2 regions of the Paraburkholderia sp. UCT31 genome follow, and region 2 is predicted to be linked to the other one. Evidence: riboswitches for the same ligand, from Rfam matches in the RefSeq annotation. Region 2 holds a riboswitch; the other holds the start of a gene.

Region 1 (11,862 bases), on a different contig from region 2:
CGACAATTCGATTCCGGTCCTGAACGAGGTCCTCGTGCCGGGCCGCGCGCGCGAGACGCGCGAGGCGTCGACCGATGCCGCCGCGCCTGCATCCCAGCCGGGTGCCGAGCCCGCAAGCCCAGCCGTCGCGCAACCGGCGGTGGTGCCCGAGCCCGCTTCCCGCACGGAGCCCGCGTTCGTGCCACCGCCCGCGCATCGAGCCGACCCGACGCTGGCGCCCGAGCAACTGAGTTCGCCGGAGCCCGTGCTCGTGCCGGAGCCGATGCCGACGCGAGAAGCCCCGCATGCGGCGGAGCATCAGCCTCTCGCGCAGACCGAGCTTCATCAGCCGCACGTGGCTGATCACACGCGCCCGAGAAAACACGCACGGCCGCATCACGGCATTCATGTGCGACATGGGCATGACGACTTGCATGAGGACGTGGAGGTGTCGCCCGGCGTGTTCGATCGTACCGAGCCCTTCATACCGCTCGAAGCCGGCGCGACCGTGCCGCCGGATATCGACCATGAAGGCGCGCACGAAGCCGCTCCCGCTCAGCCCACACTCGATGCCGACGCGCTCGCCGCACGTTTGCACGGACGCTTCCAGCGTTTTCTGACGGGCGAGGGGCGCGGCATCATCGAGGCGCGCTGCCGTGATGCAGTGCAGCAGCACACCAGTCTGCTCGTGAGCCAGATCACGCGCGAGGTCGCGCAGACGCTCGAAGCCGAGATGACCGACTGGGTACGTGAAGCGGTGGAAGAAGAAATCGCGCGGCGCTCGCGTTGACGCCGCGGTGACCTGAGAGCGCCGTTATTTGAGCGTCAGCACCCAAGCCGCCAGCGTGGCCGCCTGATCGGGCGTCAGTTGCGTGTTCGCGGGCATCGGCACGGTTCCCCATACGCCGGTGCCGCCATCGAGGATCTTGCGCTTCAGATAGGAGGCGGCGTCGTTGCGTCCCGCATAGCGGGCTGCAACGTCGTGCAGCGCCGGCCCCATGAACGGGCGAGTGACCGAGTGGCAGCTCATGCAGTTCTTCTGCTGGGCGAGCGCGAGCCCGGCTGTTTCGGCTCGGGCTGCGGGACTGGCGGCGCTCAATGCGGCGGCGAGCGCAACAGTGGCTGCTACGGCCGCGTACGACATCGATTTCATTATGGTCTCCGCCAGTGCAGATGCCCGGCTCGTGGTGCACGCATTATAAGAGCAAAGGGGCGCACGGATTTTCGTGCGCCCCTTGCGTTTTCGCGTAACGTGGCGGCGGGTTATCCCTGTCGGGGCGGGCCACGCCGGCCGCGGTCATTACCCCGTCACCGCCCCTCGATTCGCCGGTTGCGCGAGCGCGAAATACTTGGCCATCACGCCGCGTGTGTAGCGCGGCTCCGGCGCCTGCCACGCGGCGCGGCGGCGCTGCAGCTCGGCATCGTCGATGTTCAGTTGCAGCAGCAGCCGGTGCGCGTCGATCGTGATCGAATCGCCTTCCTGCACGAGCGCGATCGTGCCGCCGACGAACGCCTCCGGCGCGACGTGCCCAACCACCATGCCCCAGGTGCCGCCCGAGAAGCGGCCGTCGGTGATGAGCCCGACCGATTCGCCGAGCCCCTTGCCGATGATCGCCGAGGTCGGCGCGAGCATTTCCGGCATGCCGGGGCCGCCCTTCGGGCCAAGATAGCGCAGCACGACGACGTCGCCGGCGCCGATCTTGTCGGCGAGGATCGCTTCGAGCGCGCTCTGCTCGTCGTCGAACACGCGCGCCGGGCCCGTGATGACGGGGTTCTTGAGCCCGGTGATCTTGGCGACCGCGCCGTCTTCGGCCAGATTGCCCTTCAGGATCGCGAGATGGCCTTCGGCGTAGAGCGCCTTGTCGATCGGGAAGATCACCTGCTGATCGCTGCGCGGCTTGGCTGGTACGTCCTTCAACTCCTCGGCGATCGTTTTGCCGGTGATCGTCATGCAATCGCCGTGCAGAAGCCCGGCGTCGAGCAGGATCTTCAGCACCTGCGGAATGCCGCCCGCCTTGTGCAGATCGGTGGCGACGTACTGGCCCGACGGCTTCAGGTTGCAGATCACCGGCACTTTTTTGCGCATGCGCTCGAAGTCCTCGATCGTCCATTCGATCTCGGCCGCGTGCGCGATCGCCAGGTAGTGCAGCACCGCGTTGGTCGAGCCGCCGGTCGCCATGATCAAGGCAACCGCGTTTTCGATCGACTGCTTCGTGATGATGTCGCGCGGCTTCAGATCCTTCTTGACGGCTTCGACGAGCACACGCGCCGATTCGGCGGCCGAGTCGACCTTCTCCTGGTCGGGATTCGCCATCGTCGACGAATACATGAGCGACATGCCGAGCGCCTCGAACGACGAGCTCATCGTATTGGCCGTGTACATGCCGCCGCACGAACCGGTCGACGGACACGCATTTTTCTCGATGCCCTCGAAATCCTCCTGCGACATGCGGCCCGCCGTGAATTCGCCGACCGCCTCGAACGACGATACGATCGTCAGATCGGTGCCTTTCCAGTTGCCCGGCCGGATCGTGCCGCCGTACACGTAGATGCCCGGCACGTTCATGCGCGCGAGGCCGATCATGCCGCCCGGCATGTTCTTGTCGCAGCCGCCGATCACGACCACGCCGTCCATCCATTGCCCTTGCACGCAGGTCTCGATGCAATCGGCGATCACCTCGCGCGACACGAGCGAGTACTTCATGCCCTCGGTGCCCATCGACATGCCGTCCGAGATCGTCGGCGTGCCGAAGGTCTGCGGGTTCGCGTCGGCGCGCCTGATCGCGGTGACTGCCGCGTCGGCGAGACGCTGCAGGCCGGCGTTGCACGGCGTAATCGTCGAGTGGCCGTTGGCGATGCCGATCATCGGTTTGTCGAAATCCTCTTTCTGGTAGCCGAGCGCGTAGTACATCGAGCGATTCGGTGAACGCGCGATGCCTTGCGTGATGTTCTTCGAACGACGGTTGTAGGCCATGGGGAGCTCCAGTCTGGCTGTTCTGATGAAAGCGCGCGGCGGCGTCCGCGCGCGCATCCGTTCAGTGTAGTTCCGCCAGACCGTGCAAACCGGCGGATTTGCGTGACACGCGTCGTGTGTATTATTCGCGGTTGTTCAGGTCGTAAAATATATTAATCATGCTGCCGACGATCCCCGACCTGCGCCAGTTGCGCTATTTCGTCACCGTCGCCGAGGAAAAGCACTTCGGGCGCGCGGCCGCGCGTCTGTCGATGACGCAGCCGCCGTTGTCGCAGGCGATCCGCGCGCTCGAGGAGACACTCGGCGTCGAGCTGTTCGCGCGCACCAAGCGCTCGGTCGAGTTGACGGCGGTCGGCGCCGATCTGTTGCCGGAGGTGCAGCGGCTGCTCGCGGCCGCGGAAGGGCTCAGGCCGCTCGCGCAGAGCCTCGCGCGCGGCGAGGCGGGCGTGCTGTCGCTCGCGTTCGTGTCGACTGCGGATTACGGCCTGCTGCCGCTGCTGCTGCGCGATTTCGGCGCGCGGCATCCGCGCGTGCGGCTCGAACTGACCGAGGCGACCAGCGACGTGCAGGTCGAGGAACTGGTGGCCGGGCGTATCGACGCGGGTCTGGTGATCGCGCCGCTGCCGTCGCGACATGCGGCGCAGCTGTCGTGGCTGCCGATCGCGCGCGAGCCGCTCGTGATCGCGATGTCGACGGAGATGGCGCAAGGCTTGCGGGGCAGCGTGAACGCAAACGGCAAGGGCAGCGCCGCCGAAGACCCCGCCGCCGAATGGCTCGACATGCCCGTCAGCCTGCGCGATGTCGCCGACGCGCCGCTCGTGATCTTCCCAAGGCGTCTCGCGCCAGGCTTTTATGACATCATTATGGATTGCTACGGCGTTGCGGGCCTCGCGCCACGGATCGGCCAGGAGGCGATCCAGATGCAGACCATCGTGAGTCTCGTGTCGGCCGGCATGGGCGTCGCGCTGGTGCCGCAATCGTTGCGTAACCTGCGGCGCACGGGCGTCGTGTACCGGCCGCTGTCCGAGTCGGTGCCCGCGATCGAGACGGGCCTCGTCTGGCGCAGCGACGAGGTCAGCCCGGTGCTGGCGGGCTTCATCGACATCGTGCGCGCGCATGCGGCGAGCGTCGCGTCGCGTGTCTAGATCCCGCTTCTGATTCCCTGTAAAAACTGCTTTCGAACCTGAACTGCCCATAACTACACGATGCTCATTCACCCCAATTTCGACCCTGTCGCCATCCATCTGGGGCCGCTCGCCGTGCGCTGGTATGGCTTGATGTACCTCGTCGCGTTCGTCGCGGCGATCGTCGTCGCCCGGCTGCGGCTGCGGCTGCCGTACGTCGCCGCGCAAGGCTGGACCGCGAAGGATATCGACGACATGCTGTTCTACGGCGTGCTAGGTACGATCCTCGGCGGCCGGCTCGGCTATGTGCTGTTCTACAAGGCGAGCTTTTATTTCGCGCATCCGCTCGACATCTTCAAGGTGTGGGAAGGCGGCATGTCGTTTCACGGCGGCTTTCTCGGCGTGACGATCGCGATGATGCTGTTCGCTTATCAGCGCAAGCGCTCGTGGCTGCAAGTCACCGACTTCGTCGCGCCGATGGTGCCCACGGGCCTCGCAGCGGGGCGCCTCGGCAACTTCATCAACGGCGAGCTGTGGGGCCGCGTGACCGATCCGTCCGCGCCGTGGGCGATGCTGTTTCCCGGCGCCGCGCCTGACGACGCCACATGGCTCGCCGCGCATCCGCAACTGGCCGCGCAATGGCATCTGAACGAAGTGTTCGCGCAATATCACATGCTGCCGCGACATCCGTCGGAGCTGTACGAGATAGCGCTCGAAGGCGTGGCGCTGTTCTTCGTGCTGATCTTTTTCTCGCGCAAACCGAAGCCGCTCGGCGCGATTTCCGCGATGTTCCTGATCGGCTACGGCCTGGCGCGCTTCACGGTCGAATTCGCGCGCGAGCCGGACGATTTCCTCGGCCTGCTCGCGATGGGGCTGTCGATGGGTCAATGGCTGTCGCTGCCCATGATTCTCGCGGGCATCGGCCTGATGGTGTGGGCGTATCGCCGTGAGCGTCGCGAGCAGGCGCAGGCGGTTGGCGCGAACTGAGCGGCGCTCGGCTAGCGTAGCGAGCGTTGCATGAAAAAACGCCACGGCATCGATGGATGCCGTGGCGTTTTCTGTTTGGGCTTGCGCTTGCGCGTCACTTCATCTGCACCGACCCCGACACGTTGACCGTCACCGTCGACGTGCCGCCTTCGAGCGACAGCGGCGCGCTCTTCGCGTCGGCGCCCATCGCGCGTGCGCTCATCATCATCATCGGACGCGGCATCACGCCGCTGTGATTCACGTTGACCTCGCGGATCGAATAGCCGCTAAAGCCGAACGCCTGCGAGGCCGCCGCGGCCTGCTCGCGAAACGATTTGATCGCCTCGCCGCTGAGCCGCTGTTCGGCCGCGCGCTGCGCTTGCGGCGACAGCGAGAAACGCACGTTGCCAACCTGCATGATCGATGCCATCTGTCCGGCGAGCTTCGATGCCGCGGCGAAGTCGCGCGATTCGAGCACGACTTCCGTGCGGCCGCGCCACGTCGTGATGCGTCCGTCGCGGTCCGTCGACGGGAAGATCGAGAACGCGCCCGAGCGCGCGGTCACGCCGCTGACGCCGCGCGCTTTCTGCAATGCCGCGTCGGCGCGTTCGTTCAGCGTCGACGTCAGCGACGACGGCTCGCTCGCTTCCTGCTCGTAAAACAGCGTGATTTCGACTTCGTCCTGCGGGACTTCCGCGCTCGCCTGCGCATTCAGCGACAGCACGCCCGAAGGCTGCGGCATCATGGTCTGCGCTCGAGCGGGCGCAGGGTTCAGTGCGAGTGCCACAGGCGCGCCCAAGGCGAGCGCAAGTGCGAGGGACCGTGCGGTTTTTGTCGTCATGACTGGAATCCTTGTTTGAACAGGTTGTGCACGTTCGACGCGAGCGCCGGGTGTGGCGCGCGGTTTGACAGATGCGCTGGCGAATGCATCGGCTTGCCGTCGAGCGGCCGGTTCGAGCTCACGCTTTCGTCGACCGATTAGGCGCGTTTTACCGACGCTTGGTTCCCCAATTAGTGCTTCGCCGCCGCATCGGAAACGATGACCTGGATGCGATCACGACAGGTGCCGCGTCGCGCGTTCGCCCTTAAACCAGCTGTTTAGTGATGAAGCGCCATTCGGCTTCGGTCACCGGCGTGATCGACAGGCGGTTGCCTTTGGCGAGCACGCGCATGTCCTGCAATTCGGCATGCTCGCGCAGCGCGGCAAGCGGAATCAGCGCGATTTTCTTCTTGAACACGACGTCGACGAGCATCCAGCGCGGCGTTTCTGGCGACGATTTCGCGTCGTAGTACGGACTCTTTTTATCGAACTGCGTAGGGTCCGGATACACGGTCGACGAGACCTCCGCGATGCCCGCGATGCCGGGCTCCGGACAGCTCGAATGATAGAAGAGCACGCCGTCGCCGACCTGCATCACGTCGCGCATGAAGTTGCGCGCCTGATAGTTGCGTACGCCGGTCCACGGCAAGGTGCGATGAGGTGCGTTGGCGAGGTCGTCGATGCTTGCTTCGTCCGGTTCGGACTTCATCAGCCAGTAGCGCATGAATCGGAGTGAGCGTGTGAGATTGAACGAAGCGCAACAACAGCAGGCGCGTACGGAAAAGCCCCTGAAAAAGGCGCTCAAACGAAAAAACGATGACCAAAGAAAAACGGCATCGAACCGAAGTCCGATGCCGTTCCAGATAAGATCCCCGCCTTAGCCGCTAGGCCGGCATCCTGAACCGAGGGTTCAGAATTGGTCGCAGTTAGCAACACTTCGGGTACATCAGACTGAGTGACGCGCACACCCGTGCTACAAATTTCCGCAACCGTGCACATGGCATTGGTTCAAGGAATGTATGACCTTGGCGAACCAGGCAGGGAAGCTAAACCGATGAAGCTACAACCCAAACCGTTGAACACGTGACCGGTTCGAAACCGGCCCACTACTGCTTACTGCAAGCTGTACTGCTCGATCACAGTACCTAGCTGTTCGTTCATTTGCTGCATTGTACGCCGGATTTCTTCAGCGGGAAATGCTTCTCCGTGTCGCACGCTGCTTTGCAGCTTAAGCAGTTCCGATGCCAGCGACAGCGCAGCCATCACCGCGATGCGATCGGTGCCGCGCACGTTGCTGCCGCTGCGGATTTTCTGCATCTCGGCGTCGACGCGCGCGACCGCCTCGAGCAGCGCGCCTTCCGTTTCCGGCGAACAGGCGAGACGATAGGGTACTTCGAGAATCGATACTTCGATCTGCTTGGTGGTCATGCGCTTTCTCCGTGTCGGCTCACGTCGCTTTCCGCTTCCTCGTGTTCGGGCCGGGCGGACTCGAGCAGATCGAGCTGGTTATCCGGTTCGCTGCTCGCGCGTGCGCGCGGCAATTTTTCGAGAATCGCATTCAGGCGCACCTGAGCGTCGTCGATCTTGGCGGACAGCGCGTCGCGTTCCGCCTGCAGTGCGTCGCGCTCTTCGCGCAATTGCGCGAGTTCCGCATGCGTGGCTTGCACTTCGGCACGCGTTTGCGCGAGCTGCTCTTCGAGCGCGAGCCGCGCTTCGTTGTGGCGCTGGCTGATCGCAATCAGCTTGCCGATGTTCTGGGAGAGTGATTCGAGTTCGGTGAGCATGTGCTGCGTCCTCTAAAGACATCGCATTTTAGCGCGGAATATTACAGGTTCCGACAATTGTCTCGTTTCGAGACGTAACAGCATCGCTTCGTGCACGTTCGTTGGGTGTCGCGTCGTCGACCATAAGATAAAAACCGGCAATCCATCCGACAATAACCTGCATTCAACAGAACCGATTGCGCTCCGGTCGACCTTTCTTGACGCCCCGTGACGCCGCTCCTAAACTTCCCGCACTCTGGTGCCCGCGCGCGCTTTTCGGCGCGCGCAGTTAAACGGGAAGCAGGGCGCGCGCGGTGCCAAAACCGGATGCGCGAACCTGCGCTGCCCCCGCAACGGTAAGCGACCGCATGTGATGTGCTCATGCAGGTCGGTCCTGGTCGCAAGGTTGGAAGTTCAACGTGCGAGTGTGCCACTGCGCGTCACGCGTGGGAAGGCGGGATCGATGTGTCGTAGCCCGGATACCGGCCAGAAAAGAGGGACGTCCCCCCGCGAAAACGCTAAACAAGGGGGCGCCTCGTGACGCGTCGGCCCGCGGGGAAGCAGGCCGCGCACGCTATCCACAGGAATGTCATCCCATGCTGTCCCCCATCGCCCGCGCAACGCTGCTCGCGTTCGCGAGCCTGCCGCTCGTCGTGCATGCGCAAAGCGCCGAGCCCGCGTCTTCATCGTCCGCGACGGATGCAACCGCTGCGAGCGCCGCAAACGTTGCCGACGCGGCCAATCTCACTTCCACCGATGCGCCGGGCAACCTGCTGTCGCCGATCGTCGTGACCGCGCAACGCGGACCGCAAGCGTTGCGCGATGCGATCCCGCAGACCACGCGGTTCGATCAGCAGGACATCGCCGACACGACCGCGACCGATCTGCCCGGCCTGCTGCAACTCGCGCCAGGCGCGCAAATCTCGCGCACGGGTGGCCCCGGTTCGACCACGAGCCTCTTTCTGCGCGGCGCATCGTCGACGCAATCGCTGCTGCTGATCGACGGCGTGCGCGTCGATTCGGTGAGTCTCGGCTCAGCTCAACTCGCACAGATTCCGCTCGATCAGGTCGATCACGTCGAAGTGGTGAACGGCAACGTGTCGGCGTTGTATGGCTCGGGCGCGATCGGCGGCGTCGTGCAGGTGTTCACGAAAGACGGCGGCGATCATCCGCCGCGTTTCAATTTTTCGGTCGGCTACGGCAGCTATCGCACGCAGACGCAAACGGCCGGCGTGAACGGCGCGCTCGATCAGGACGGGCGCACGACTTTCAATATTTCGCTCGCGCGCACGAAGGACGACGGCTTTTCGTCGCTCAATCCGCTCGAGGCGCCGAACGCGAATCCGAACGCAAACGGCAATCTGAACGAGAGCATCAGCGCGTCGCTGCGTCACAAGTTCACCGACAGGTGGGACGCGGGCGTCAGCTACTTCCAGTCGAACAACGACAACAGCTACGACAATGCGTACGGCGAGCCCACCGATCTGAACAATCTCTATAGCAAGGTGCGTCAGGTGTCGGTATTCGCGAACGGCAAGCTGACCGACTGGTGGACCACCCACGTCACGCTCGCCGAGGGCGACGACCGCAGCGTGTCGAACACCAATGGCATCGACAACGGCCGCTTCGATACCGACAATCGCCAGTACACGTGGCAGAACGATTTCGCGCTCGCCGCGAACCAGAAGCTGCAACTCGGCTACGAGCATCTCGACCAGACGCTCGACTCCGACACGTTCGCCGCGCCCGACCGTCACGTCGATTCGGTCTTCGCGGGCTACAGCGCGCGCTTCGGCCGCAACCAGATTCAGGCCAACGTGCGACGCGACCAGTACTCCGATTTCGGTGGAGCGAACAGTTACTATCTCGGCTACGGATTCGACATCACGTCGCGCTGGAAGGTAACCGCAAGCTATTCGGATGCGTTCCGCGCGCCGAGCTTCGACGATCTGTACTATCCGATCAGCGGCAACCCGTCGATCCAGCCCGAGCGCAGTCATTCGGTCGAAGCCGGTTTGCAGTACGCGACCGATGCGCTCGGCGTGATGCGTCTGAACGCATTCCAGACGCGCTATACGAATCTGATCGACTACGTGCAGACGATCCCCGGCATCTACCTCGCGGAGAACGTCGGCCATGCGAAGGTGCAGGGACTCGAGGGATCGTGGAGCGGTCATGTCGGCAAGACCGACGTGCGCGCAACGGTGACGCTGCAGAACCCGGTCGATCTCGACAACGGTACCGACCTCGTGCGGCGCGCGCGTCGGTTCGGGTCGTTCGCGGTGAATCGCAGCATCGGTGGCTGGCGGGTTGGCGGCGAGTGGATCGTCAGCGGTCCGCGCACCGATAGCACGGGCAACCTCGGCGGTTATGGCATCGTGAATCTGTCGGCGCGCTACAACGTCACCAAAGCGTGGTACGTCAGTGCGCAAATCGACAATCTGTTCAACAAGGATTATGAAACGGCCTACTCGTATAACTCGCCGCGACGCGGTGCGTATGTCACGCTCGGCTGGCAGCAGCAGTGACGCGCGCGCCGGGTTGGCCGCATGCGTGAGCGCATGCGGATGAGTCGCGCGTCCGCTTCGCTGCGCGCCGCGATGGCGACGCCGCGCCCGATGAACGCGAAACGCGCGGCCGCGATCTGGCTCGGGCTCGCGCTCGCCGCCGTGGCGGTGCTCGGCGCGTCGCTGGTGCTCGGCAGCGTGCCGCTCGCGCCGTCGCGCGTGCTTGCGGCACTCGTGCCCACGCACACGTTCGGCAGCACGGGCAGCGACGATCTCGCCGGCGAAATCGTGCGTACGTTGCGTTTGCCGCGCGCGCTCGCCGGCTTCGCGTGCGGCGCGTTGCTCGCGCTCGCCGGCGCGCTGCTGCAGGTGCTGCTGCGCAATCCGCTGGCCGAGCCATACGTGCTCGGCGTGTCGGGCGGCGCGGCGACGTTCGCGCTCGTTGCGATGATCGCGGGCGGCGCATGGTGGATCGTCGATGCGAGCGCGTTCGCGGGTGCGTTCGTGTCGATCCTGCTGGTGCTCGGCCTCGCGCGTCGCGAGCTATGGCGCGGCGAGCCGCAGGACACGTCGCCCCGTTTGCTATTGACCGGCGCGGTGATCGCGGCCGGGTGGGGCGCGCTGATCACGCTGCTGCTCAATCTCGCGCCCGACAGCCGTCTGCGCGGCATGCTGTTCTGGCTCACCGGCGACCTCAACGGCGGCGCGCTGCCGTGGACCGCGCTGATGGCGCTCGCGCTCGTGCTGCTTGCGATCGTGCCGGCCGCGCCGCGTCTGAACGTATTGCTGCGCGGCGACGCGGCCGCGCAGGCGTTGGGCGTCGCCGTGATGCCGCTGCGTTTGCGTGTGTACCTGGTCGCGTCGCTGGCGGCGGCCGCGGCGGTGACGACTGCGGGCACGATCGGCTTCGTCGGTCTCGTCGTGCCGCACATGCTGCGGCTCGCGTTCGGCAACGATCAGCGCATGCTGCTGCCGGCGGCCGCGCTCGGCGGCGGTGTCGCGGTGATGGGCGCGGATCTGATCGCGCGGACCGTGATCGCGCCCGCGCAATTGCCGGTCGGCGTGATCACGTCGCTGGTCGGCGTACCGGTGTTCCTGTGGATGCTGCTCAAACGCCGCCGATGATACGAGCCAAACCCAGCCCCACCTGTTCGATGCTGAGCACGCAGCGCCTGACGTTGCGCGCCGGCGCGCGCACCTTGCTCGACGCGTTCACGCACACGTTCCATGCGGGCGAAATCTGGTGCATCGCCGGGCCGAACGGCGCTGGCAAGACCACCTTGCTATCGACGCTGGCGGGGCTGTTGCATCCGGCGGCGGGCCATGTCGAACTCGATGGCGTGCGCGTGGCCGGCTGGCAGCCGCTGCCGCTCGCACGGCGCCGCGCGCTGATGCCGCAAAGCGCGGCCGATGCGTTCAACGCAAGCGTGCTCGACATCGTGCTGCTGAACCGCTTCCCGCATCTGGGCGGCTGGGGCTGGGAGCGCGACGAGGATCGCGCGGCCGCGCGGGCGGCGCTCGAACGGCTCGGCCTTGCGGACTTTGCGGCGCGCGACGTGCTGTCGCTATCGGGCGGCGAGCGTCAGCGCGTTGCCCTCGCGGCGGTGCTGTGCCAGGACGCGCCGCTGTTGCTGCTCGACGAACCGTTGTCGCATCTCGACCTGCATCATCAGGTCGACTGTCTCGAAGCGCTCGTCGCATGGACGCGCGAACCGCGCCGTAGTGTGCT
Region 2 (11,862 bases):
CGAGGACACCCAGCCCGCCGCGGCATCCCCGATGCTCGAGCCTGATACGGTGCCGGTAGGCACGCCGCTCCCATGGCCGATCGTCGATGCCGACGGCACGCTGCTCTTCGCAAGCGCGACGACGCTCGCGACCACCGACGAGCGCGCCTTTCTGTTTCAACACTTCCGCCCGCAACGCGGCGACCTGTTCGACCTCGGCGCACAACAACCGCCGGCGCCAACCGCCCAGCCTGACCACGCCGGTGAGTTGACGCTGAAAGACATGCACCTCGAGATCGGCACATTGATCGGCATGCGTTCGCAACTCGGCAGCGGCGCGCCGATGCAACCTTGCGGCATCATCGGTTTCGCGCCGAATCATGCGCTGTTCGTCACGCCGCCGATGCTGCAGGGCCAACCGCTGCCGCTCACGCCCGGCGAGAACGTCGAGGTCGTCGCGATCGCGAGGCAGGCCGTGTTCCGTTTCGTCTGCACGGTCGAAGCGGTCTGCCGCGTGCCGTTCGACTATGCCGTGTTGTCGAGGCCCGGTATGGTCCGCCGGCTCCGTGAGCGCAAATCGATCCGCGTCCATGCGCACCTGCCCGTGCGGTTTGGCATCGGCAGGAGCGGTGACACTTACGAAGGCCTTGGACTCGCCAAGGGCATCAGCGCGCTCGGCATGTCGTTGAGTGCGTCGTGGACACTGGGCGAAGTCGGCGAGCGGCTGCGCATCGCGTTCCGGCTGAAGTCGGCCGAATACGATTCACAGATCGAGACGACGGCGGTGATCCGCAACGTTCAGAAGGGCAAAACGCCTGGCGAGCCGTCCATGCATGGGCTAGAACTGGATCAACTCGATTCCGTTCAACAGATGGCGATGAAGGTGTTCGTGTTCGATCGTCAGGAGGATGTGCAGCACTGGTCCAACGGACTGAAATAAGCGGTACGGCCACAAAAGCAACGCGCGTGCGGACACAGCAGCGTCGACCTCGCTGCGCACACATCGATCAGCCGAGCAACTCTTCCGGCGTCAACCGCCGCGCTCCCCAGGCATTGGCGAGCACCTCGCAACGACCGAGCCGTATCGCACCACGCTCGAAATCGACGAACACGACTTCATCGACGTCGGCCGGCCGCGCGGGTTCGTCGCTCGTGCGGCCGTCGGTCAGAATCCATAACCAGCGCTGCTGGGCCGGCCGTCGCCGCGCGCAGCGTTCGAGCAGTTGCGCGGCGCTGCGCACGCCCGACGCGAGCGGCGAACCGCCGCCTCCGCCCACGGGCGCGAGCCATCGCTCGTTCCACCAGCGCGGCACGGCCGGGCCGAAGCGCACATCCGCTCCCGCACCGCCGAAGCAGATCAGCGCAGCCTCGGCGCGCATCGCACTCGCACGGTCGAACAAGGCAGTCAGTAGACCCTTCGCCAACGCGAGGCGTTGGCCCGCCAGCATCGACCCGGAGCAATCGAGCACGAAGCAATGCAGCACACCGCCACGCGGCACTTCCCGTACGAAGCGCAGATGCTCACGACGCAGCGTGTGCTCGCGCATCGCGGCGAGCGTCGGTGGCCATGCAATGCGCCTGCTGCCCGGTTCGCCGCGCGACGTGTCGCGCGAATCCGCCCCCACGCCTCGTCGCCATCGAAAACCGCTGCGCGAGTCAGCGGCGGCGCCTTTCCGATGGCTCAGCGTTTTTTTGCGTCGAGCGCAATGACGCCTTTGACAGGCAAAGCCGCGGCCGGCTCGGGCGGCAGGTAGCCCCACTCGGAGTCGGCGGAAGGTGTCGTGGATCCAGCCGTATCGCCAGACGCACCCTCAGCGAGCTCCCGTGCCGGCGCCTCGCTTTCTGGCCGGCGCTGATTCGCATGTTGCGAATCATGCTGACGCCGCCGATGAAGCAGCACCGGATCGGCAACGCGCTCCACATGTCGCACCGTCACCGCACCTGCCCGTTCGAATGCGGCCAGCGCGCGCGCCGCGCGCAGCATCACGAGGTCGGCGCGCAGGCCGTCGACGGCCGCCTCGATGCATAGCGCGCTCACGCGCGCATGGACGGCGTCATCGAACGACAGCAGCGGCAGCGCCGCGCGCGCCGAGCGAATTCGCTGCACGTATGAAGCCTGCTGCTCCGCGTAAGCGGTACGAAACCCAGCGGGATCGAGATCGAACGCGAACCGCGCTTTGACGATCGCCTGCCGCACCCGCGGCTCGAACGTGTTCTGCAACTCCACCATCAGACCGAAGCGGTCGATCAATTGCGGCCGCAACTCGCCCTCTTCGGGATTCATCGTGCCGATCAGCACGAAGCTCGCGTCATGACTATGCGACACGCCATCGCGTTCGACGGTATTCACGCCGCTCGCCGCCGCATCGAGCAACGCATCGACGAGCGCATCGGGCAGCAGATTGACTTCGTCGACGTACAGCACGCCGCGATGCGCCTTCGCGAGCAGCCCCGGCGAGAAGCGCACCGAGCCGTCGCGCAACACGCTTTCGATATCGAGCGTGCCGATCAGACGATCCTCGCTCGCGCCAAGCGGCAGATTCACGAGCTCTCCCTCCGGCAGCAGTTCGGCGAGCGCGCGCGCGGCAGTCGACTTCGCAGTGCCACGCGGTCCGCTGATCAATACGCCGCCCAAGCCCGGATCGATCGCCGCGAGCACCAGCGCCTGCTGCAACGAGGCCTGGCCGATCAGCGCCGCAAACGGAAAAACGGGCCGCGCCGCCGTACCCGATACACAGGCGGAGCAACCCGCGTCGTCCGCTCCTCGCATCGCTCCATTCATGTTTGTCTTCCTTCGATCTGCTGTTCGCTCGCCAGCAGATGCGTTTCCACCTGCGCGCGATAGTCACCCGGCTGCTGCCACAGCCCCCGCTGCATCGCCTCGAGCAAACGCTCGCAGATCGAATGCAGCGCATGGGGATTGTGCCGTTGCATGAATGCGCGCGTATCGGCGTCATTCAGATAAGCATCGGCGACGAGCGCGTATTGATGATCCGCGATCACGCGCGCGGTCGCGTCGTAGCCATACAGATAATCGACGGTCGCGGCGATCTCGGCCGCTCCCTTGTAGCCGTGGCGCTTCACGCCGTCGAGCCATTTCGGATTGACCACGCGCGAGCGGATCACGCGCGCGATCTCCTCCTGCAACGTCCGCACGCGCGGCGCGGCCGGATTGCTGTGATCCGCGTGATAGACGCGCGGCTGCTGACCTGCCAGATGCCGCACCGCCGCGACCATGCCGCCCTGAAACTGGTAGTAGTCGTTCGAATCGAGCACGTCGTGCTCGCGGTTGTCCTGGTTCTGCAGCACGAGGTCCATCGCTGCGAGGCGCGTGCCAAACGCTTGATGCGCTTCCTCGCCCGCGCTCTTCTGCGCGTACGCATATCCGCCCCACGCCTGATACGCGTTCGCGAGATCGGCGTCGGTCTGCCATTGGCGCGAGTCGATCATCTGCTGCAGACCCGCGCCGTACGTGCCCGGCCGCGCGCTGAACACGCGCCAGCCGGCGCGCTTGCGCGCTTCGACCGGGTCCATGCCGCGCGCGATCAACGCATCGCGTTCGCGCTGCACGCGCGCGCGAATCGGATTCAGCTCCGCGGGCTCGTCGAGTTCGGCAACCGCTTGCACGGCCGCATCGAACAGATGCATCACGTTCGCGAACGCATCGCGAAAGAAACCGGATACGCGCAACGTGACGTCGATACGCGGCCGATCGAACGCGTCGATCGGCATGATCTCGAAGTCCGTCACACGGTGGCTGCCCGGCGCCCATTTCGGCCGCACGCCGAGCAGCGCGAGCGCCTGCGCGATATCGTCGCCGCCGGTGCGCATCGTCGCGGTGCCCCAGACCGACAGGCCGATCGCGCGGGGATAATCGCCGTGCTCCTGCAGATGCCGCTCGATCAGTTGCTGCGCCGATTTCAGGCCGAGTGCCCACGCGGCTTGCGTCGGCACCGCGCGCGTGTCGACCGAATAGAAGTTGCGGCCGGTGGGCAGCACGTCGGGCCGACCGCGCGACGGCGAACCGCTCGGACCTGGCGGCACGAAACGTCCTTCGAGGCCGCGCTTCAGTTGCGTCATTTCCTGCGGGCCGCAGGCGTCGAGACGCGGCAGCACGTCGTCGCACAGGCGTGCGATCACCTGTGCCGCTTGCGGCAGATTTTCGTCGGCTACGGGGACGGCCGGCGAACGATCCGCGACATCGCAATCGACACCGCAGACGCCGCGCAACAGCTCGCCCGCGAGCAATTCCAACCGCTCGCGCGTATCGCCGTAATGTCGCCACGGCGCATCGCTGACCCGCTGCAATACCTCGGGTCGCGGGCCGTCCCATGCGGCGGCCCAATCCACCGTCAACGGGTCGAACCGATGATCGATGCGCAGATCGCGCGCCAGCGCGTCGACGAGCCCCGCCTTGCCGCCCTGCCCATCGCCGACCGGAAAGCGCCCGAGCGCGAGCAGCGTGTCGCGCCGCTGCACGCCGCGCGGCGACTGCCCGAACGTATGCAGGCCATCGCGAATCTGCGCTTCCTTCAGCTCGCACAGCCACGCATCGACGCGTGTGAGCAGCGCGTCTTCATCGTCCTGTCGGTTCGGCGCCGCGAGACTCAGCTCTTCGTGCAACCGATGCTCGACGATCGTCGTCAGAATCGTGCGACGCAAGAGCTTCGCGCGACGCGAATCGACCATCAATGCCTCGTAGTATTCGTCGACCTGGCGTTCGAGGTCCTGCAGCGGCCCATAGTTTTCGGCGCGTGTAAGCGGTGGCATCAGATGATCGATGATCACCGCCTGCGCGCGCCGCTTCGCCTGGCTGCCCTCGCCCGGATCGTTGACGATGAACGGATACAGATGCGGCATCGGTCCGAGAATCAGATCGGGCCAGCATGCGTCGCTCAAGGCGACGCTTTTGCCCGGCAGCCATTCCAGGTTGCCGTGCTTGCCGACGTGCACGACCGCGTCGATGCCGAACTGATGGCGCAGCCAGAAATAGAACGCGAGATATGCGTGCGGCGGTACGAGCTCCGCATCGTGATAGCTCGCGTAGTCGCCGTGCTCGCGCGAACGCGCAGGCTGAATGCCGACGAACACCTGGCCGCAGCGCCAGCCGGCGATCATGAAGCGGCCTCGCCGCAGCGTGGGGTCCTGCTCGGGCTTGCCCCAGCGAGCGTTCAACGCGTCGCGCACGCTCGCCGGCAACGCGTTGAACTGCGCGAGGTAGTCGTCGAGTGCGAGGCTTTGCAGGGCCGGACGCAGATCGCGTACGACCGGATCGTTGGTCACGCCTTCGGTCAGCCTGTTCAACAACGCGTCGCCGTTTTCGGGCAATTCGCCGACACGATAATCTTCATCGCGCAGCATCGACAGAATGCCGACCACCGACGCCGGCGTATCGAGCCCGACGCCATTGCCGATGCGCCCTTCGCTCATCGGATAGTTGGCGAGAATCAACGCGATTTTCTTGTCGGCGTTATCGAGCGAACGCAAACGGCACCAGCGCCGGCTCAGCTCGGCGAGAAAGCGCACCCGTTCGAGGTCGGGCTGATAGCGGACCACGTCGACCTGCGTATGCGCACAGCGATACGCGAGCCCCTTGAAGCTGATCGCGCGCGTGATGATGCGCCCGTCCACTTCGGGCAGCGCGATATGCATCGCGATGTCGCGCGAATTGAGGCCGTGGTTGTCCTTCAGCCAGTCTTCGCGATTGCCGCCGCTCAGGATTACCTGGAACACCGGCGCGTCGCCGGCGAGCGCGAGCGGCTCCGGGTCGTCGATCGCGGAAGCAGCGAACGCGGTCGTGTTCAGCACGAGCGCGACACCATGTTGGGCGCACAGCGACTGCACGACATCGCGGCTCACCGCATCCTTCAGCGACGTGATCGCGAGCGGCAGCGGATTGAGCCCTTGCGCTTCGAGCGCGTCGATCAGCGCATCGAACACCGCGGTATTGGCGGCCTGCAGATGCGCCTTGTAGAACAGAATCGCGACGACCGGCGCGTCTTGCCGCCAACGCGCCTCCCAGTCGGCGACGATGGGGGTATCGCGCTCGGGGTGATACAACGACGCGGCCGGCAACGCGCGCGGCGGATCGGGTTCGCGCCCCCAGTCGAGCGCGCGATACGCGATGCAGCGCAAAAACGCCTCGGCGTTCTGCGGACCGCCCTCGCGCAGATAGCGCCACAGCTGCTGGCACAACTCGGCGCTCGCGGTGCTGCGCGCGAGCAGGTTCGGGTCTTCCTGCAGATCGCCGGAAAACATCGCGAGTGTTTGCTGTTTGCGCTGCGCGAGCGCGACCACCTGCTCGATGCCGTACGGCCAATACGTTTCGCCGCCGAGATGATCGACGACGACCACGCGCGCATGCTGCAACACGTCGTCCAGATAGAAATCGACCGAGGCAGGCTGACGCAGATACGTGACGTTCGCGAGCCGCACGCTCGGAAAGCCGTCGCCGAGACGCGGCACCACGCTCGCGAGCAGCGACAGCGTGGTGTCGGCGGAACTGAGCACGACGATCTCGGCGGGCTGCTGATCGATGCGGATCACGCCCTGCGTATCGTCGACGAAGCCGCCCGGCGTCGTGCGCAGCAGATGCATGCTGGTGCGCCCGTTTATGCCGTCGCGTTCGACGTCGCGCCGAGCGCCGCGTCGAACGCCTGTTGCAGCGCGTGTTGGTCGAGGTCTGCGCCGATCAGCACGAAGCGGCTCAACGCGCCGTCGCCATTTTCACCCGCTTGCCAGCGCCGGTCGAAGTAGCTGTCGAAGCGCCGGCCCACGCCCTGGATCACGAGACGCATCGCCGCGCCCTGCAGTGCCGCGAAGCCTTTGACACGGTAAATCGTGTGGGTTTCGACGAGCGTCTGCAAGGCGGCGAGCGCCGCGTCGCGCGACGGTACCGATGCCTGCACGACGACCGAATCGAATTCATCGTGGTGATGATCGGGGTCGTCGGCGGAACCGTGGTGGTCATGACGCAGGTGGATCGTCTCTTCCGACGCCGCTTCGAGGCCCAGCAGCGTATGCAGGTCGAGCCGCCCCTGCTGCGCACGCACGATCTTCACCTGCGGCGGAATCTCCGCGCGGATCGCGGCTTCGACCTCGTGCTGCCGCGACTCGTCGATCAGATCGGTCTTGTTCAGAATCACCAGATCGGCCGCCGACAACTGGTCTTCGAACAGCTCGTGCAGCGGCGACTCGTGATCGAGATTCGGATCGGCCTTGCGCTGTGCATCGACGGCGAGCGGGTTATCGGCGAACTGGCCGCTTGCGGCGGCCGGCCCGTCCACCACCGTCACCACCGCGTCGACCGTGAAGCCATTGCGGATCTGCGGCCAGTTGAACGCCTGCACGAGCGGCTTCGGCAACGCGAGCCCCGACGTTTCGATCAGCACGTGATCGAGTTCGTCGCGGCGCTCCGCGAGCTTTTCCATCACCGGGAAAAATTCTTCCTGCACGGTGCAGCACAAACAACCGTTCGCGAGTTCATACAATTGCCCTTCGGTCTCGACGCCGTTTTCATCGCAACCGATGCCGCAGCCCTTGAGGATTTCGCCGTCGATGCCGAGCTCGCCGAACTCGTTGACGATCACCGCGATGCGCTTGCCGCCCGCATGCTGAAGAATGTGCCGCAGCAGCGTGGTTTTGCCGCTGCCGAGAAAGCCCGTGATGATCGTGACGGGGATCTTGCGCAATTGAGTTTGCATCGTGAGGTCCATCCCTTGGCGTTGATCGGTATGCCGGAAAGTCCGCGCGCGGGTCCGCGTCGGCTGGCGAATGGAGCGAATGAAGCACGCGCAGCAGTACCAGCGATCACCGGACACGGGGACGAACGACGGCATGGCCGCGACAACGGAAATACAGAAAGCGGAACTGAGGTCATGAACGCGCCGCCGCATCCCCGCGGCGGTCGTTCTGCTTCTTTGGGCCGGTATCCGGGCTGGCGAAAGCGCCGCTTCCCCTTCCCGGCCGAGTGGTTTCTCGTCCAGTGGTGAAATGTCCACGCGACCTTGCGCGAGGACATCGAAGCCGGCACTGCGGTGCCCGGCTATCAAGCCGGAACCGCTTTTCGCTTACCGTTGCGGGGACAGCACAGGTTAGCCGCTCCAGAGCAGGTGGCTCCCTGTTTCCCGTTTAACTGCATGCGCACGAGCGCGCACGCGAGCACCCAAAGTGCGTGCGAGTGTAGGCCCGGGGACTTGCGCAGTCAAGCAACGCACCGAGCCGGAAAGCGCCGCCGAGGCTTATCCGGCAAGGCGCCATGTGCTATCGTATGCGCGCGTTTGGTGCCCGCACATGCGCTCGCGTGTGCAGTTAAACGGGAAACAGGCAGCGCCTCGCGCGTTCAACCTGTGCTGTCCCCGCAACGGTAAACGACCTGCGGCGCGCGATTCGATTCGCCTTCGATTCCGACGTGCCGCGCATGCGTTTTTTGATGCCACTGTCCCGCGAATCCACAAACCGGGACGGGAAGGCGAAGCGCATGAGGCCGCCAGCCCGGATACCGGCCAGACGCGGAGGCGGTGCCGCATTGCATCCGTGCATCACGTGGCGCCGCCGGCCGCCGGAATCCGCGGGGAACGGATGTGAAGGCGTAGCAGCGCGGCATCGCGCGTGCCCGGATTCGCAGTTGCGCATGACCTCTATATTCACCGCCGCGCGCGCTGTCGCACGCCGCTTCTCTTCTTCCATCACCGCATGGCGCGCGCCATGCACGCCGCGATGACGCGCGCCTGGCTGATCGGCGCCGGTCCCGGCGACGTCGAACTGATCACGCTGAAGGCCACCCGCGCGCTCGCGCAGGCCGATGTCGTGCTCGTCGACGATCTGGTGAATCCCGACGTGCTGCAGTTCGCGCGCACCGACGCGCAAGTCGTGTACGTCGGCAAACGCGGCGGCCATCCGTCGACGCCGCAAGCCGACATCGTCGCGCAAATGCTCGGGCATCTGCGCGCGGGGCGCAGCGTCGCGCGGCTCAAGGGCGGCGATCCGTTCGTGTTCGGCCGCGGCGGCGAAGAGTTGCAGGCGCTACAGGCCGCGGGTATTGAAGTCGACGTGATCAACGGCATCACGGCCGGCATCGCGGCGCCCGCGGCGCTCGGTATCGCAGTCACGCATCGTGATCACGCGCAGGGCGTCGTGTTCGTCACCGGCCACGGCGCCGGCAGTGGCGAACCGGACTGGGCCGCGCTCGCCGCGACGCGCATGACGCTGGTGATCTACAAGGGCATGCGCCGGCTCGGCGAGATCGCCCGCGCATTGCTCGCGGCCGGCATGTCCGCCGACACGCCGTGCGCGGCGATCGAGTCGGCGACGCGGCCTGAGCAGCGTCATGTGCTCGCGCCGCTTCGCGAGTTCGCCGAGGCGGTGGCGCGCGCGGGGCTCGGCTCGCCGGCGATCGTCGTGATCGGCGGTGTGGCGTCGCTCGCACTGGCGCGTGATGCGGCCAAACGCGAGGCCGGCGTTGCTCACGAACTGGCAGCGAGCGCGACACGACACGGACTCGGACGCGCGATCAAAACGCTGAGCGTCGGCATCGGTTGCCGCTTGCACAGCGAAGCCGCTGATATCGAAGCCGCCGTCCGCGCAGCGCTCGGATCGAATGCCTTCGAGCAGATCCGCGCGATCGCGACGATCGACACCAAAGCCAACGAAGCCGGTCTGCTCGAATTCTGCTCGCGTCATCAGCTGCCGCTGCAACTGTTCAGCCGCGAGCAGATCGCCGCGGTACCGGTCGCGTCGCCGTCGGCGGCGGCACACGCGCATCTCGGCGTCGATGGTGTGTGCGAGCCGTGCGCGCTGCTGGCGGCAACGGCGCCGGACTCCACCACAACCGCGCAAAACGCGCGTCTGATCGTACGCAAGACCGCGCACGCCGGCATCACGGTGGCGATCGCAGCGGCGAACAACGCTGCCCTTAGCGACGCGACCCCATCCCATCCCGCCTCTCAAAACCAGGACCCCCGATGAAAACCGATCCGGAATCACATCAACGCATGACCGAACGCCGCCGCGAAGGCCACGAAAAGAAGCAGGCCAGCGCGACCGTCGAAAAAGGCCTGCTGATCGTCAACACCGGCACCGGCAAGGGCAAGAGCACGGCCGCGTTCGGCATGGCCGTGCGGGTGCTCGGCCACGGCATGCGGCTCGGCGTCGTGCAGTTCATCAAAGGCGCGCTGCATACGTCGGAGCGCGATTTCCTCGGCGCGATCGCGCAATGCGATTTCGTCACGATGGGCGACGGCTACACGTGGAACACGCAGAACCGCGAGGCCGACATGGCGACCGCGCGCAAAGGCTGGAACGAAGCGCGGCGGATGATCGAAAGCGGCGACTACCAGATGGTGATCCTCGACGAGTTGAACACCGTGCTGAAGTACGAATACCTGCCGCTCGACGAAGTGCTCGCGGTGATCAACGCGCGTGCGCCGATGTTGCACGTCGTCGTGACCGGACGCCATGCGCCGGACGCGCTGATCGAAGCCGCCGACCTCGTCACCGAAATGCGCGCGATCAAGCATCCGTATCGCGAGCAAGGTGTGAAGGCGCAGCGCGGCGTGGAGTTCTGAGCGATGTCGGCGTCCCCCAACGGGGCTTGGTCCGGGGCGCCCCCCAAGGGGAGTTGCTCCGCGGCGTCCCCCCAGGGGACTTCCTTCGGGGCGTGCCCCGCGCTGTTCATCAGCGCGCCCGCGTCGGGACAAGGCAAAACCACGATCACCGCCGGTCTCGCGCGCTATCACCGGCGGCTCGGACGTCGCGTGCGCGTGTTCAAGACCGGACCGGATTTTCTCGATCCGATGATCCTCGCGCGCGCGAGCGGCGCGCCGGTGCTGTCGCTCGATCTGTGGATGGTCGGCGAAAGCGCATGCCGCAACCTGCTCGCGCGGGCGGCGCAAGAAGCCGATCTGATCCTGATCGAAGGCGTGATGGGCCTGTTCGACGGCACGCCGAGCAGCGCCGATCTGGCGACCACGTTCGGTGTGCCGGTGCTCGCGGTGATTTCCGCGCAGGCGATGGCGCAGACCTTCGGCGCGCTCGCATTCGGCCTTGCGCGCTTCAGGCCGCAACTGCCGTTCCACGGCGTGCTCGCGAATCGCGTCGGCTCCGCCCGGCACGCGCAGATGTTGCAGGAAGCACTGCCGCCCGGGTTGCGCTGGTGCGGCCACCTCGCCGCGAGCGACGAGATCACACTGCCCGACCGCCACCTCGGCCTACACCAGGCCGATGAAATCGACGATCTCGAAGCGCGCCTCGAACGCGCGGCGGATACGCTCGCGTCGACCGCGCTCGCCGAACTGCCGCGCCCGGTCGATTTCGGCGTGCCCTCGCCCGAAGTGCTGCCGCGTCTGCTCGAAGGCAAGCACATCGCGATCGCGCGCGACGCCGCGTTCTCGTTCATCTATCCGGCCAACGTCGCGCTGCTCGAAGCGCTCGGCGCGCGGCTCAGCTATTTCTCGCCGCTCGCCGACGAAGCGTTGCCCGCCGGCACGCACGCGCTCTATCTGCCGGGCGGCTATCCCGAGTTGCATATGGCGACGCTCGCGGGCAACGTGAACAGCGCCGCATCGATCCGAGCGCACGTCGAGGCGGACAAACCGCTGGTCGCCGAATGCGGCGGCATGCTCTATCTGCTCGACACGCTGACCGACGCGCAAGGCACTAGCACGCCGATGCTGGGCCTGCTGCCCGGTCACGCGACGATGCAAACGCGCTTCACGTCGCTCGGCATGCAGCAGATCGATGGCGTCCACGGCACGCTGACCGGGCACACGTTCCACTACTCGAAGCTCGCGACGCCGCTAGCGCCGCAGCGCTTCGCCACGCGCGCGCACAGCGACGCGCGCGGCGAAGCGGTGTTCCGCGTGGGCCCGATTGTGGCAACCTATA

The links. Region 2 has a riboswitch for cobalamin ahead of cobW (cobalamin biosynthesis protein CobW). Riboswitches for the same ligand answer to the same signal wherever they lie in the genome.
Region 1: linked by a shared signal. The riboswitch ahead of F6X40_RS16690 (TonB-dependent receptor domain-containing protein) and the one ahead of cobW (cobalamin biosynthesis protein CobW) in region 2 are both predicted to bind cobalamin.

Annotation. Positions count from the first base shown of each region.
Region 1 is NZ_VZQP01000017.1:111,244-123,105, forward strand. Features, by position in the region: gene F6X40_RS16640 (DUF2486 family protein) at 1-769, shown strand, start outside; gene F6X40_RS16645 (c-type cytochrome) at 794-1,132, opposite strand; gene ilvD (dihydroxy-acid dehydratase) at 1,280-2,953, opposite strand; gene F6X40_RS16655 (LysR family transcriptional regulator) at 3,112-4,098, shown strand; gene lgt (prolipoprotein diacylglyceryl transferase) at 4,159-5,064, shown strand; gene F6X40_RS16665 (SIMPL domain-containing protein) at 5,159-5,884, opposite strand; gene F6X40_RS16670 (EVE domain-containing protein) at 6,129-6,587, opposite strand; RNA gene ssrS (6S RNA) at 6,729-6,910, opposite strand; gene F6X40_RS16680 (cell division protein ZapA) at 6,977-7,291, opposite strand; gene F6X40_RS16685 (ATPase) at 7,288-7,647, opposite strand; cobalamin riboswitch at 7,867-8,132, shown strand; gene F6X40_RS16690 (TonB-dependent receptor domain-containing protein) at 8,223-10,154, shown strand; gene F6X40_RS16695 (FecCD family ABC transporter permease) at 10,194-11,258, shown strand; gene F6X40_RS16700 (ABC transporter ATP-binding protein) at 11,288-11,862, shown strand, end outside.
Region 2 is NZ_VZQP01000026.1:106,308-118,169, reverse strand. Features, by position in the region: gene F6X40_RS22380 (flagellar brake protein) at 1-919, shown strand, start outside; gene F6X40_RS22375 (vWA domain-containing protein) at 987-1,604, opposite strand; gene F6X40_RS22370 (ATP-binding protein) at 1,661-2,761, opposite strand; gene cobN (cobaltochelatase subunit CobN) at 2,758-6,576, opposite strand; gene cobW (cobalamin biosynthesis protein CobW) at 6,591-7,682, opposite strand; cobalamin riboswitch at 7,884-8,162, opposite strand; cobalamin riboswitch at 8,243-8,503, shown strand; partial or broken gene cobA (uroporphyrinogen-III C-methyltransferase) at 8,698-9,423, shown strand; gene F6X40_RS43265 (cobalamin biosynthesis protein) at 9,406-9,945, shown strand; gene cobO (cob(I)yrinic acid a,c-diamide adenosyltransferase) at 9,942-10,544, shown strand; gene F6X40_RS22345 (cobyrinate a,c-diamide synthase) at 10,548-11,862, shown strand, end outside.